DNA from 2 places in the Rhizobium sp. M10 genome. Region 1 is predicted to be linked to the other one. Evidence: predicted binding sites of a transcription regulator. Region 1 holds the regulator's gene; the other holds the start of a gene.
The links. The regulator PhoB, encoded in region 1, activates phosphate uptake and scavenging genes when phosphate is short. The targets are predictions, from matches to a motif close to TGTCATNNANCTGTCAT.
Positions count from the first base shown of each region.

Region 1 (7,701 bases):
TGCGGTGGCAAGGCAGGCGCCGAGCGGGAAGCCGCCGCCGATGCCCTTGGCGACAGCCATGATGTCGGGTGTGATGCCCGACCATTCATGGGCGAAGAGCTTGCCGGTGCGGCCAACCCCGGTCTGGACCTCGTCGAGGATCAGCAGCAGGCCTTTCTCGTCGCAGATCTGGCGCAGCGCCTTCATGAACTCGGCCGTGGCGGGGCGCACGCCGCCCTCGCCCTGCACCGGTTCGATGAGGATTGCCGCCGTCGCATCGGTGATGGCGGCGCGCACCGCTTCGATATCGCCGAACGGCACCTGATCGAAACCCGGCGTCTTGGGGCCGAAGCCTTCGAGATATTTCTCCTGGCCGCCGGCGGCGATCGTCGCAAGCGTGCGCCCATGGAAGGCGCCTTCGAAGGTGATGACATGGAAGCGCTCGGGACGGCCCTTGGAAAACTGATAGCGGCGCGCCGTCTTGATCGCGCATTCGAGCGCCTCGGCACCGGAATTGGTGAAGAACACCTTGTCGGCGAAGGTGGCGTCCGTCAGCCGTTTGGCCAGCCGCTCCTGGCCGGGAATCTCATAGATGTTGGAGAGGTGCCAGACCTTGTCGGCCTGCTCCTTCAAGGCGGCGACCACATGCGGATTGCCGTGGCCGACGGAGGTGACGGCGACGCCGGCGCCGAAATCGAGATAACGCTCGCCGCTTTCGGTGATCAGCCATACGCCCTCGCCTCGCTCGAACCGCAGCGGGGCACGAGAATAGGTGTCATAAAGCGGCGCGGCTTCGGCCATGGCGCGGGTCTCCCGATCAGCGTTGTCAATCACCGGACTCCGGCTAAGAAAACCAGGCCCGAAAAATCAAAAATGCCGCCTTTCGGCGGCGATCGGTACTATTTCCTTTTCGCGCTGCAATGTCAACAAAACTGCGCCCTTAGCGGATGCAGCAAGCTTGTACAGCGGCATTTTCAGCCTTCAACAGGCATTATTGCAGAAATGACACGCAGAGGCAGCAAGTTGGGGAAAACTCGGAATTCGATTCATCCGGATTCCCGCGACTCTTGTCACGGAGTCAGCCTCACACTAGGTTAAAGTTCAATTACTAGACTGCATGCGGCGGAACTAGTCACCAAAATTGATCAAGCGTTTCTTGTTTCGGAGGCTTCCGGGACAACGGTGAGGGATTCTGCCATCACCAACGCAAAAGGTGGAGACAGGGCATGAACTGGACAGACGAGCGGGTCGAGAAACTCAAGAAGCTGTGGTCCGAAGGGCTGAGCGCCAGCCAGATCGCGGCACAACTTGGCGGCGTGAGCCGAAACGCCGTTATCGGCAAGGTGCACCGACTGAGCCTGCCGGGCCGCGCCAAGGCCGGCGGCACAGCCGCCGCGGCGCGCACGCCGAAGCGCCAGACATCGGCGCCGCGCGCGCCGAACTACGCCTCCCGGATCACCACCCGCACCGTGACCCGCCAGCAGGGCGCAACGATGCTGAAGGAAGAGATCGAGATCGATGCCGTCGAGGAAATGGAATATGTTCCGAAGGGCAATGTGGTCGTGCCGATTTCCCGCCGCCTCGGCCTGACGGAACTGACCGAACGCACCTGCAAATGGCCGGTCGGCGATCCGCTGAAGGACGACTTCCACTTCTGCGGCTGCGAATCCCCGGACAATTCGCCCTATTGCAGCTATCATCAGAAGCTTGCCTATCAGCCGGTCAACGAGCGCCGCCGGGCGGCAGCGCGGGTCAGCTGAGCGGGCAAACCATTGCTGGAAATGCGAAAACGGGCTGGAAGGCCCGTTTTTTTGTGTGAGTGTGTTGGGTGTGACTGCCCCTCATCCGCCTGCCGGCACCTTCTCCCCGCGCGCGGGGCGAAGGGGATATGCCGCAACCTCTCGGTCCTTACCCACCTCTCGCAGGGCACGTCCCCTCGCCCCGTTTACGGGGAGAGGGCTAGGGTGAGGGGCGGAGCTTGCTCGACTTTGTCAGAAACCCCTCAGGCTTCCATCGAATAACCGGCGCCGCGGACGGTGCGGATGACGTCCTGCATGTTGGAGAAGTTCAGCGCCTTGCGCAGGCGGCCGACATGGACGTCGACGGTGCGTTCGTCGACATAGATATCGTGGCCCCAGACGCCGTCGAGCAGCTGCGAGCGGGAGAAGACGCGGCCCGGCGACGACATCAGGAATTCCAGAAGGCGGAATTCGGTCGGGCCGAGGCGGACTTCGCGGCTCTTGCGATGGACGCGGTGGGTTTCGCGATCGAGCTCGATATCACCGCATTTGAGCACTGACGACAGCACTTCCGGGCGGGCGCGGCGCAGCATGGCCTTGACGCGGGCAACGAGTTCGGGGGTCGAGAACGGCTTGACGACGTAATCGTCGGCACCGGTGGACAGCCCGCGGACACGTTCGCTCTCCTCGCCGCGCGCCGTCAGCATGATGATCGGCAGCCGTTCGGTTTCCGGCCGCATGCGCAGGCGCCGGCAGAGTTCGATGCCGGAGACGCCGGGCAGCATCCAGTCGAGGATAAGAAGATCCGGCGTTCGCTCCTGAAGCCTGATTTCGGCCTCGTCGCCGCGCAGGATGGTATCGACTTCGAAGCCTTCCGCCTCGAGATTATAACGGAGAAGCACGCTGAGGGCCTCTTCGTCTTCAACAACTGCAACTCTCGGGATCATGCGTGTCCGTCTCCTCACGCACGATCCTTAAACCGGGGGCGATTTAAGCAAGGGATCCCGCGCAAAATCAGAAATTGGCTGCGACCTCTTTGCGCGCCCGGGCGGGCGCGCACGCAATGGGCTGGTCCGGCACGGTTATTCCGTGGCGGCACCGACGGTGTTGGCGCTGTCGTCCTTCGGACGGTCGCCTTCCGGCTGGGCGCCGGTTGCCATGTAGTAGATCGTCTCAGCGATATTGGTGGCGTGATCGCCGATGCGCTCGATGTTCTTGGCGCAGAAAAGAAGATGCGTGCAGCTCGTGATGTTGCGCGGATCTTCCATCATATAGGTCAGGAGTTCGCGGAACAGCGACGTGTACATCGCGTCGATCTCGTTGTCGCGCTCGCGGATGGCGGTCGCCTTGTCGGCGGCGCGCGTGGTATAGACGTCGAGCACTTCCTTGAGCTGGACGAGCGCCAGCTCGGACAGGTGCTCGAGACCGCGGGCGAGCTTGCGCGGAACGCCGGTGCTCTGCACGGCGATGACGCGCTTGGCGGTGTTCTTGCCGAGGTCGCCGACGCGTTCGAGATCGGCGGCGATGCGGATCGAACCCATGATTTCGCGCAGGTCCGAGGCCATCGGCTGACGGCGGGCGATGGTGACGATCGCCTTGTCGCCGATTTCGCGTTCGGTGTGATCGAGGATCACGTCGTCAGAAATGACCTTCTGCGCCAGCGCGGTGTCGCCGTTGACCAGGGCGCGGACGGATTCGGCGACCATCTGCTCGGCCAGGCCGCCCATTTCGGAAATCCGCCTGGAGAGGAACTTCAGATCATCATCATAGGCAGTATAAATATGTGTCGATGCCATGGGGCTTTGTCCTCGAATAACGGGAAGGCTTCGGATTGCCGCAATCAGCCGAAGCGACCCATGATGTAGTCCTGGGTGCGCGGATCGTCCGGGTTGGTGAACATCTTGTCGGTGTCGTTCTCCTCGACGAGGTTGCCGAGGTGGAACATGGCGGTGCGCTGCGACACGCGCGCGGCCTGCTGCATGGAGTGGGTGACGATGACGATCGTGTAGTTCTCGCGCAGCTCGTGGATCAGCTCCTCGACCTTGGCGGTGGCGATCGGGTCGAGCGCCGAGCAGGGTTCGTCCATCAGGATGACCTCAGGGCTGACGGCGACGGCGCGGGCGATGCACAGGCGCTGCTGCTGGCCGCCGGAGAGGCCGGTGCCGGACTCGTGGACGCGGTCCTTGACCTCGTTCCAGAGGCCGGCGCGCTGCAGGCTGGACTCGACGATCTGATCGAGATCGGCCTTCGACTTGGCCAGTCCATGGATGCGCGGGCCGTAGGAGACGTTTTCATAGATCGTCTTCGGGAACGGGTTCGGCTTCTGGAAGACCATGCCGACGCGGGCGCGAAGTTCGACGACGTCGATATCGGGATCATAGATATCGTCGCTGTCGAGGGTGATCTTGCCGGTGACGCGGCAGCCCTCGATCGTGTCGTTCATGCGGTTGAGGCTTCGCAGGAAGGTCGACTTGCCGCAGCCCGAAGGGCCGATCAGGGCGGTTACGGTGTTTTCGCGGATGTTCAGGTTCACATCGAAAAGCGCGCGCTTCTCGCCGTAGTAAACCGAGACATCCTGTCCGATCATCTTATACGGGACGTTGCTCATCTTCTGATCCAGCGCCTTTTCAACTGCAGCTTCCGTCAACATGTTCATGATGTTTAACTCCGTTTACCAGCGGCGCTCGAAGCGACGACGCAAGAGGATGGCGCCCATGTTCATGACGATCAGGAACAGGAGCAGGACGATGATGGCACCCGAAGTACGCTCCACGAAGGCACGCTCGGCCTCGTTCGCCCACATATAGACCTGCACCGGCAGGGCCGTCGAGGGTTCGAGCGGCGTGGTCGGCGCGTTGGCGACGAAGGCGACCATGCCGATCAGGAGCAGCGGCGCGGTTTCGCCGAGCGCATGCGCCAGGCCGATGATCGTGCCGGTGAGGATGCCGGGCATGGCAAGCGGCAGGACGTGGTGGAACACCATCTGCATCTTCGAGGCGCCGAGACCGAGCGCTGCGGCGCGGATCGACGGCGGCACGGCGCGCAGTGCCGCGCGGGTGGCGATGATGATCGTCGGCAGGGTCATCAGCGTCAGCACCAGGCCGCCGACCAGCGAGGCCGAACGCGGCAGGCCGATGAAGTTGATGAAGACGGAAAGGCCGAGCAGACCGTAGACGATCGAGGGAACGGCAGCGAGGTTGTTGATGTTGACCTCGATCAGGTCCGTCAGCTTGTTCTTCGGCGCGAACTCCTCGAGGTAGATCGAGGCGGCAACGCCGATCGGCAGGGAAAGCGCCAGCACGATCAGCATCAGGTAGAACGAGCCGACAAGGGCGACGCCGAGGCCGGCGGCCTCCGGGCGGCTGGAATTGCCGTTGACGAAGAGGCCGGTGTTGAACTGCTTGTGGAGAGCGCCGCTCGCCTTCAGCTGGTTCATCCAGGTCACCTGCTTGTCGTTGACCTTGCGGTTCTTCTCATCGACGGAGAGATCGATCTGGCCCTTGTTGGCGCTGTCGACATTGGCGTCGGCGAGCAGCGAGACATTGACCGTCTTGCCGATGAGCGAGGGATCGGCGACGACCATATCGCGCAGCTGGATCGGCGCGCTCTTGGAGAGCATGGCGGTAGCGTCGCGCACATCAGGGCGGCTCGCGGCATTGATATTCAGCTGCTTGACGATCGCGTCGCGCAACAGAACCGGGTAATTGGCGGCAACCAGCACCGAAGGATCGGTCGCACGCTTGTTATCCGGGTCGATCGTCTTCTCGGTGAATTCGATCGGCAGGGTGATCGCGGTCTGCTGGAAGGCGGTGTAGCCTTTGCCGATCACCGTCCACAACAGGATGAACAGGAAGACGAGACCGAAGGTGATGGCGGCGATGCCATAGGCCTGGAACCGGCGCTCGGCGGCGTAGCGGCGCTTGATGCCGATATCGCGGCGCGCTGGCGCCTTGGAAACGGTGCCGGCGGTGGGAGAAACAATATCCGTCATTCGTACTGCTCCCGGTATTTGCGCACGATGTAGAGCGCGTAGATATTGAGGCAAAGCGTGATGCAGAACAGGGTGATGCCGAGGGCAAAGGCAACCAGCGTCTGCGGCGAGGTGAACTCAAGGTCGCCTGTGAGCTGGTTGACGATCTTGACGGTCACCGTCGTCATCGGCTCGAAAGGATTGATCTGGATGCGGGCGGCGACACCGGCGGCCAGCACGACGATCATGGTTTCGCCGATGGCGCGCGAGGCTGTCATCAGCAGTGCGCCGACGATGCCGGGAAGCGCTGCCGGCAAGACCACCTTCTTGATGGTTTCGGAGCGGGTGGCGCCGAGACCGAGCGAACCGTCACGCAGCGCCCGCGGCACGGCCGTGATGATGTCGTCCGACAGCGAGGAGACGTAGGGGATCAGCATGATGCCCATGACGATACCGGCGGTCAGAACGCTCTGCGCCTGGATGAAGTTGCTGTAGTTGCCGGAGAGCAGGCCGCTGATCTGAGCGGAGAAATCGCGCAGGAACGGACCGACGGTAACGAGCGCGAAGAAGCCGTAGACGATCGTCGGGATGCCGGCCAGCACCTCAAGAAGCGGCTTGGAGATGCCGCGCACCTTCGGCGAGGCGTATTCGGCCATGTAGATGGCGGCGAAGAGCCCGACCGGCACGGCGACCAGCATGGCGACCAGACCGATATAGAGCGTGCCGAGCAGCAGCGGGATCAGGCCGAACTGGCCGAAGGACGAGCTGCCGGCGCCGGCAAAGCGCGGATCCCAGACGGTGCCGAAGAAGAACTCGCCGGCGGGAACGGCGGCAAAGAAGCGCGTGGCTTCCGACAGCATCGACAACACGATGCCGATCGTTGTCAGGATGGCGATCGAGGAGGCGAGCAGCAGCGCCCAGAGCATGACGCGCTCGACGCGGTTACGGGCGCGGAAGCGGGGCGCGATGGAGCGCAGCGCGTAGAAGGCGCCGGCCACGGCCAGAATGAAGACGATCGCAGTCATGGCCATGCGGCTCGTCAGGCTCATGGCGTTGAGCGTCTTGGCGGCAGTGACCATGTACGGCTGCGGCTGGCCGGCGAGCGGCACGCCCTTCTCGCTGAGCTTGGCCTGCAGCGCCGCCGGATCGTTTGCGACCGCCGCGGTTTCATCCGAAGTCAGCATCGTCAGGCCGCGGGCGACCGTCGCCACCATCGAATAGCTCAGATCCTGCTCGACTGTGGCCTGGGCCTTGACCTCGTCAGGGAAAGCACCGCGAACGGAGGACTGGATGATGCCGGGGCTGACGGAGAGCCAGACGCAGAGAACGATGAGGGCCGGAAGAACGGCCCAGATCGCCGCATAGGCGCCGTAATAGGCCGGCCGTGAATGCAGTGCGGAGGATCTGCCCCCGGCAAGTGCTGAGGCACGGCTGCGCGCGACCAGATAGGCGGCGGCGCCGATCACCACAAGGCACAGAAGTATGACGGATGTGCTCATTCGTTACGTCCCCAGGCCCATGGCCCCCAAAAAGCCGGCGGCTTCATCAGCCTGCCGTCGGCTTCCAATCATGGAGAAGGAATTCAACCCTGCACCGGACATGCCGGCACGCAGGGGCATAAAGCAATGCCGGCGCGGGCTCAAAGAGCACCGCGCCGGCAAAGTTATTACATGGACTTGCCGGCTTCGACAGCCTTGCGGATCGCTTCGCGCTCGGCATCCGGAGCGGCAACGAGGCCGTATTCGGCCAGCGGGCCTTCGGGGCCGATCATCTGGTCGGATACGAAGAAGTTGACGTATTCCTTCAGGCCCGGAACGGCGCCGAGATGTGCCTTCTTGACGTAGAAGAACAGCGGGCGGGAAACCGGATAGGTGCCGTTGGCGATCGTTTCGACGGACGGAACGATACCGTTCACGGTTGCGACCTTGAGCTTGTCGGCGTTGTTTTCATAGAAGGAAAGGCCGAATACGCCGACGCCGGTCTTGTTGGCGGCGATGCGTGCCAGGGTTTCCG
Region 1 covers NZ_NWTA01000043.1:1,045-8,745, reverse strand. Annotated here, with positions in the region: gene CO671_RS32045 (aspartate aminotransferase family protein) at 1-780, opposite strand, end outside; gene CO671_RS32040 (GcrA family cell cycle regulator) at 1,206-1,739, shown strand; gene phoB (phosphate regulon transcriptional regulator PhoB) at 1,982-2,665, opposite strand; gene phoU (phosphate signaling complex protein PhoU) at 2,801-3,514, opposite strand; gene pstB (phosphate ABC transporter ATP-binding protein PstB) at 3,559-4,374, opposite strand; gene pstA (phosphate ABC transporter permease PstA) at 4,390-5,709, opposite strand; gene pstC (phosphate ABC transporter permease subunit PstC) at 5,706-7,187, opposite strand; gene CO671_RS32010 (substrate-binding domain-containing protein) at 7,355-7,701, opposite strand, start outside.

Region 2 (7,701 bases), on a different contig from region 1:
GGTGGCCGTCTCGTCGAACTTCTGGATCGCGCCCCTGAGATCGCCCGAGGCATCGGCGACGTTGGCGGTGATCCTTTCGGCATTCGAGACGATGCGGTCGATCTTCTGGGCGTCCACCGCCTTGACCAGCGATTCCACAGCTTGAAGCGTCGAATCGACCCGGCCCGAAACCGCCTTCACCGTATCGGAGAGCTCGCCGACGCTTTGCAGGAAGGCGTCGATATTGTCGGAATTCTTGGCAAGCGCATCCGAGAAGGTTTCGGCATTCTTGAAGGTCTGGGTCAGCGGCGCCCGCGAATCCTCGATGAACCCCTGAAGTTCGCCGACGGCATCGTTGGCACGGTCGAGGATCTTGTCTGCAGTGGCGAGAAGATTGGTGACGCTCGACTGGTCGGCGACGATGACGGCGCGTTTGTTATTCTCGATCGCATGTTTGAGGATGCTTTCCTCGCCCTTGCGGCCGCCCGACAGTTCGATATAGGCAGCCCCGGTGAGGCCCTGGATTTCGAGGGCGGCCTTGGTCGAGGGATAGATCGGCGCATCGGTGCGCACCTGGGTGAAAGCCAGCGAATATTGCGGATCGTCGGCATCGATCGACAATGTCTGCACTGAGCCGATCTGGATGCCGTTGAAGCGCACCGGCGAGCCGACGCTGAGGCCGTTCGCCGAACCGGGAATTCGCACGATCAGTTCGGTCATCGGGCCGCCGCGGCCATATTCGGCCATCCAGTAGACGAAGCCGAAGGCCGCCGCGATCACCAGCACCGTGAAAAAACCGACAATTGTGTAATTGGCTTTGGTTTCCATCTTATCCGGTCACTTCCCGCTGCTGCCGTGGCGTGCGCCTTCGTCCTGCGGCACGATCGACCGCGCCCGCTTACCTCTAAAATAGGCCTGTACCCACGGATCGTCATAGGCCAGCATGTCGTCGATCGTGCCTTCCACCATTACCCGCTTCTTTCCGAGCACAGCAATACGGTCGCAGACCGAAAACAGGCTGTCGAGATCGTGCGTCACCATATACACGGTCAGTCCCAGACTATCGCGCAGATTGGCGATCAGTTCGTCGAATTCGGCCGCCCCGATCGGATCGAGACCGGAAGTCGGTTCGTCCAGGAAGACGAGTTCGGGATCGAGCGCCAGGGCGCGTGCAAGGGCGGCGCGCTTGATCATGCCGCCCGAAAGCTCGGACGGATATTTGTCGGCGGCATCGGCCGCGAGCCCCACCATGCGGATCTTCAGATGCGCCAGTTCATCCATCAGCGAGCGCGGTAGATCGAGATATTCGCGCATCGGCACCTGGATGTTTTCCTTGACCGTCAGCGACGAGAACAGCGCCCCCTGCTGGAACAGCACGCCGAGCCGCATGTCGAGCGCGTTGCGCTGCGGTTCGTCGAGTTCGTCGAAGTCCTGGCCGAGGATCTTGATCGTGCCGGAGCGGCGCGGCAGCAGCCTCAGCACCGTGCGCATCAGCACCGATTTGCCGGTACCCGACGCGCCGACGAAGCCGAGGATCTCGCCGCGATAGATATTGAGGTTGAGATTGTCGAGCACCACCTTCGAGCCAAAGGCGACGGTGACGTCGCGCGCCGAAAGCACGACATCCCTGCCCTGTCCTTCGCTTTCGATCGCTTGCTCGTTCACGCGGTCCGCCATGCTAGAAGTTGATCGCTGCATAGAACATCGCAAAAAGCCCGTCCATCAGGATGACGACGAAAATCGCCTTCACCACCGAGGCCGTGACGTGCTGGCCGAGCGATTCGGCGCTGCCGCCGACTTTTAATCCTTCGACGGCGGCGACGATACCGATGACGAGCGCCATGAACGGCGCCTTGATCATGCCCGACAGCACGGTCGAAAGCGTCACCGCCTCGTGCAGGCGTGCCAGGAAGTTGGCGAAGGTGATGCCGGAATAGCCCCACGCGACGGCCGCCGCGCCGGCAAGCGAGGCGAAGTTCGCCAAGACCGTCAGCAGCGGCAGCGCGATGGTCAGCGCCACCAGTCGCGGGAAGATCAGCACGCCGATCGGGTTCAGGCCCATCACCTTCAGCGCGTCGATCTCCTCGCGCATCTTCATCGAGCCGATTTCGGCGGTGATCGCGCTGCCGGAACGGCCGGCGATCATGATCGAGGTCAGCAGCACGCCGATTTCGCGCAATTGCAGGATGCCGACGAGATCGACGACGAAGACTTCCGCGCCGAAATAGCGCAGCTGGAAGGCGCCCTGCTGGGCGATGATCGCCCCGATCAGGAATGACATCAGCAGGATGATCGGAACGGCGCGAACGCCCATATGGTCGATCTGATTGACGATCGAGGCCGGCGAAACGCCGCTGCCGCGGCCGAACTTCATCTGCGCGCCGCGCACCGCCGAGCCGAGGATGTACATGGCGGCGGCGAGATTGTCCCAGACGTCGTAGGTCATCTTGCCGATCGGCGCGAGGATGCGCGCGGCCAGGGAGACCTTCTCCTTCGGCTCCGGCTCCGGTTTGGCCGGCTCCTCGGAAAACATCACCAGCATTTCGTCGATATGCGGATTGGTGCCTTCGAAGCGGACCGTCCGCCCGGCCGCCTCCGCTTCCTTTTTCAGCCGGCACAGCAGCCAGATGCCCGCCGTATCGATATCGGTGATCTCAGACAGATCGACCGTCAGGTTACCGGACTTCTGGTGCAGGAGTTTTTCGAAATCGCGCAGCACAAGATGCACATAGGCGCTGCGCCAGTTGCCGCTCAGACGCACATGCTGTCCCGAACCATCGGACTGGTCGTCCACGGCAAGCGAGGCAGCGTTGCGATTCTCGGCGTTCAAGATACTTGTGTCTTTCAAGGCTTACAGCGACAGTGCCGACTCGCGAAGCGGTTCGTCGCCCGGCGCGTCAATATACAGAAGCAACGTGCAATTTCCATGCTCGCAGGACAGCAATAATGCCGCGCATCCTTGATATCCAGATGAATTCCTTTCCGATTGCCGGAACCTTCACCATCGCGCGTGGCGCAAAGACGCAGGCCGAGGTCATCACCTGCGCGCTGACGGACGAAGGGGCTGAGGGGCATGGCGAATGTGTGCCCTATCGCCGCTACGGCGAGACGATGCAGAGCGTTCTTGCCCAGATCGAAGCCGCGCGTCCGCTGATCGAGGCAGGCATCTCGCGGCGCGACCTGTTGTCGGCGATGCCGCCCGGCGCTGCTCGCAACGCCGTCGATTGCGCCCTCTGGGATCTGGAAGCCAAACAGACGGGCCAAAGCGTCGCGTCTCGACTGGGCATTGCCGATCCGAAACCGCTGACGACAGCCTATACCATTTCGCTCGGCGAACCGGAGGTGATGGCGGCCCAGGCGCGCGAACATGCCGGCCGCGCCCTGCTGAAGGTCAAGGTCGGCACCGGCGACGATGAAAGCCGCATCCGCGCCGTCCGCGCGGCCGCGCCCGAGGCCGCAATCATCCTCGATGCCAATGAAGGCTGGCCGGAATCGGCGCTGGAGCGTCACCTCAACATCGCCGCGGAGGCGGGTGTGGCGCTCGTCGAGCAACCGCTGCCGGCCGGCCGCGACGCCTTGCTTGCCGAGATCCGCCGCCCGCTCCTCGTCTGCGCCGACGAGAGCGTCCACCATACCGGCGATCTCGCAAGCCTTGCCGACCGCTATGACGCGATCAACATCAAGCTCGACAAGTCAGGCGGCCTCACCGAAGCCCTGGCGATGAAGACGGAAGCCGAGCGGATCGGCTTCGCCATCATGATCGGCTGCATGGTCGGCACCTCGCTTGCCATGGCGCCGGCGGTGCTGCTCGCCCAGAATGCCGATTTCGTCGATCTCGACGGCCCGCTGCTGCTCGCCCACGACCGCGAGCCCGGCCTGCGCTACGCCGCTTCCCTGGTTTTTCCGCCCGAAAGCAGCCTCTGGGGCTGAAGGTAATAGGCCGAGATGACGAGGCCGAGGCCACAGAGCGCGACCAGCGCCATGACGTAAAAGCTGACGACGCCGAGTAAGGCGTAGAGATAGCCTGCTGCGATGGTCATCAGCGCCATCGCCATGCCGACATAGAAGAAATAGGCGCCTTGGGCCGAGGATTCCTGTGTCTCCTGCACCGTCGCCACTATCCGCCGCTGCACGCCGGTATGCACGAAGGCGTAGGTAAAGCCGTGGAAGCATTGCAGCAGGAAGAAGCCGGCAAAGCCCGTGTTCATGGGAAACAGGATCCAGCGGCAGACGCTGACGGCGCAGCCGAAGCGGATCAGCGTCCAGGCATTGAAGCGCCGGTTGAGACGCTTCGACAGGAAGAATACCGTCACCTCCGAAGCGACACCGGCACTCCAGAGCAAACCGACCTCAGCGCCGGAAAAGCCCAGCTGATGCCAGTAGATCGACGAGAAAGCGTTGAGCACGGCATGGCTTGACTGCTGGATGGCGACGCCGATCAGGAGCAGCAGCAGATGCGGCTCGCGCAGGCCGCTGCCGGTGGCGGCGGGAATGTTGATCGGCTGGCCACGCCGCCGCGTCGGCCCGATGCGCGGACAAAAGATCGCCATCACGACGGTCATGGCAAAGCCGAACACCATCACCGGCAGCACCATCTCGCCGCCCCACCGGCTGATCAGCTGACCGCCGACGAGCGTCGACACGATGAAGGCGATCGAGCCCCAGACGCGCATCGACCCGTAATCGAGCCCCCAGCGGCGCACGCCGGAGATGACGATCGATTCGACGACCGGCAGATAGGGCGCGAAGGTGGCACCCTGCAGCGTATAGACGATCGTCACCGGCCAGAAACTGGTCGTCCAGTAGAGCGCGATCGCCGTCAGCAGCGACAGGCCGCCCGACCAGAGCAGCACGTCGGCGCGTTCCTTCAAGCGGTCGGCGATCATGGCGACGACAGGCGCCACCAGCACGCGGACCACCATCGGTATGGCAAGGATGATGCCGATCTCATGGTCGCTGAAGCTGTGGGTCGCGAGCCAAACGGGGAAAAACGGCAGAACGATGCCGTTGACCAGCAGCGGCGCACAATAGGAAAGCGCGCTGAGCAGCCGGAAGCGCGGCGGCGCTCCCTCACCCGTCGGGGAATGTTGAGCGGGAATCATGGGTGGACCTGAAGGAAACTGGACGTTGTCCTAACACGCCACCCGGAAGGCGACTATTGCGAGAAATAGCCTCCTGAAACGTTTTAAAAAATAAATTGGGCCTGTCGCCTGACGGGAACGGCTAAATTTCTGTTGCGCGGACGCAGATGCGCCAACGCTGGATGAAACAGGCAAAATCAGGCGGCCTGAGGCGCCAGTTCCGCCCCTTCGCGCTCGACCGCCGTCAGCGCCGGCACGGTGCTGGCGAGCGTCCGCCAAGTGATCAATTCGAACGTGCCGTCCTCGTGCTCGGCAACAGCCGTGCAGCTTTCCACCCAGTCGCCGGTATTGATGTAGCGGATGCCGTCCATGTCCTGGATGACCGCGTGGTGGATATGACCGCAGATCACCCCGTCGGCACCGCTCTTGCGCGCCTCTTCGGCGACGACGCGCTCGAATTCGCCGATGAAATTGACGGCATGCTTGACCTGCAGCTTGGCCCAGGCCGAGAAAGACCAGTAGGGCATGCCGAGGCGGCGACGCACGGCCGCCAACAGGATGTTGATGCGGATCGCCGTATCGTAGGCCCAGTCGCCGAGATAGGCGAGCAGGCGGGCATTGCGAACGACGACGTCGAATTCGTCGCCATGCAGGATCAAGTATTTCTTGCCGTCGGCGCCGTCATGCATCATCCGCTCGACAACCTCGATGCCGCCGAAATGCATGCCCGGGAAATCGCGCAGGAATTCGTCGTGATTGCCGGGGATATAGACGACGCGCGTACCCTTACGCGCCTTGCGCAAGAGTTTCTGGACGACGTCGTTGCAGACCTGCGGCCAATACCAGCTGCGCTTCAGCCGCCAGCCGTCGACGATGTCGCCGACGAGAACGATCGTATCCGCCTCGTGGTAGCGCAGGAAATCCAGCAGGAAGTCGGCCTTCGCGGCCTTCGAGCCGAGATGGACATCGGAAATGAAGAGCGTGCGGAAATGTCTGGGTTCCATCATGTCTATCACGAGCTACGGCTCATGCCCCATCTTTCATATAGCCTTCCAAAACCAGACTCGTGTTTCAGGAAGATGACAGACTGGGGAAAAGCCCCGCAAAAGCCGTGCTGGCGGCACGCCCCGCCGCACGCCGCAGCGACGATCTTGCCCTGCCTGTTGTGCGCGTTCATGATGACTGCGATTCCAGATCCGACACTGCGGGATGGCTGATGCGTCTCTTTCTCGTTCGCCACGGCGAATCCCTCGGCAACATCGACGAACGGGCCTACCGCCAATTCGGCGATCACAACGTGCCCCTGACGCAATGGGGCTACCGGCAGGCGCTGGAGGCCGGCGGTGTGATCGCCGCCTATCTGCGGGCGGCGCCGAGTCCCGGTTTCGGCAAGCTGCACATCTGGTACTCGCCATTCCTGAGGACGCGGCAGAGCAAGGACGCCGTGCTCGAAGCCCTGCCGGCAAGCCTCGTCGGCGATATCAGGGAGGATTATTTGCTGCGCGAGCAGGATTTCGGCCTTTTCACCGAAATCTACGACCACGCCGAACGGAAACAGAAGTTTCCCGAGGAATTCGAAAAATGGGCGAGGCTGCGCAGCAATAGCGGCAAATTCTACGCACGGCCGCCGGATGGCGAGAGCCGTGCGGATGTGGCCCAGCGGGTGCGGCTGTTCCTCCAGACGGTCATGCGAGACGCCGAAAATGACGATCACGACGTCGCCATCGTCGGCCACGGCGTCACCAACCGGGCAGTCGAAATGAACTTCCTGCATCGCCCTGTCGAGTGGTTCGAGCGCTCCGACAATCCCGGAAATTCCGATATCACCCTGATCGAGGGCACGCGCGCACAAGGCTACGAATCCATCCTGCTGCACCAAGCCGCCGACCGGCAGCCGGGCCAGGAAGGTCAGTTGCGCGATGCCTATGGCGCCGACGTGACGATGACGCCGAAGCCCGATGGGTAGTGGAACTCGTATCGGGCCCCTTCCAACAATTCGATCAATGAGCACGGCGCTGCTACATCCCCCTTCTCCCCAGCGGGGGTCCGAAGGACGGGTCGAGACCCGCGGCTCGACCCAGGTTGATGCCGGAGGGCAGATGAGGGGGTGAGCGGCAGGGCCTCGAGTGCCCGAGCGCAAGCGAAGGGCAATGAATGCTGTGCCGTGTGGCCCCCTCATCCGACCCTTCGGGCCACCTTCTCCCCGCTGGGGGAGAAGGGAAAGCAAGCGTCAGTCTCGCCCGGCCACAATCCTCCGCCTTCGCGGATAGCCTACGTCGGCGATGTCACCGTCGCCGGCGCCTGCCCGATCGGGGCCTCCTCGTTCGCCGTCGCCGGCCGTTTCGTCCTCAACAGACGCAGCACGTAGACGAAGAAGACGGGAACGAAGAAGATCGCCAGAACCGTTGCCGAAATCATGCCGCCGAGCACGCCGGTGCCGATCGCATTCTGGCTCGCCGCACTTGGGCCGGTGGCGATCGCCAGGGGCACCACGCCCAAGGTAAAGGCGAGCGAGGTCATGATGATCGGCCGGAAGCGGAGACGGGCGCCTTCGATTGCGGCGTCCATCAGCGATTTGCCCTCGGCAAAACCATCCTTGGCGAATTCGACGATCAGGATGGCGTTCTTGGCCGACAGGCCG
Region 2 covers NZ_NWTA01000003.1:148,012-155,712, forward strand. Annotated here, with positions in the region: gene CO671_RS06000 (MlaD family protein) at 1-807, opposite strand, end outside; gene CO671_RS06005 (ABC transporter ATP-binding protein) at 817-1,656, opposite strand; gene CO671_RS06010 (MlaE family lipid ABC transporter permease subunit) at 1,658-2,827, opposite strand; gene dgcA (N-acetyl-D-Glu racemase DgcA) at 2,926-3,909, shown strand; gene CO671_RS06020 (MFS transporter) at 3,861-5,081, opposite strand; gene CO671_RS06025 (UDP-2,3-diacylglucosamine diphosphatase) at 5,258-6,067, opposite strand; gene CO671_RS06030 (phosphoglycerate mutase family protein) at 6,277-7,026, shown strand; gene CO671_RS06035 (efflux RND transporter permease subunit) at 7,332-7,701, opposite strand, start outside.
Region 2: the regulator PhoB is predicted to act here: its motif matches at 6,129-6,145, upstream of CO671_RS06025 (UDP-2,3-diacylglucosamine diphosphatase).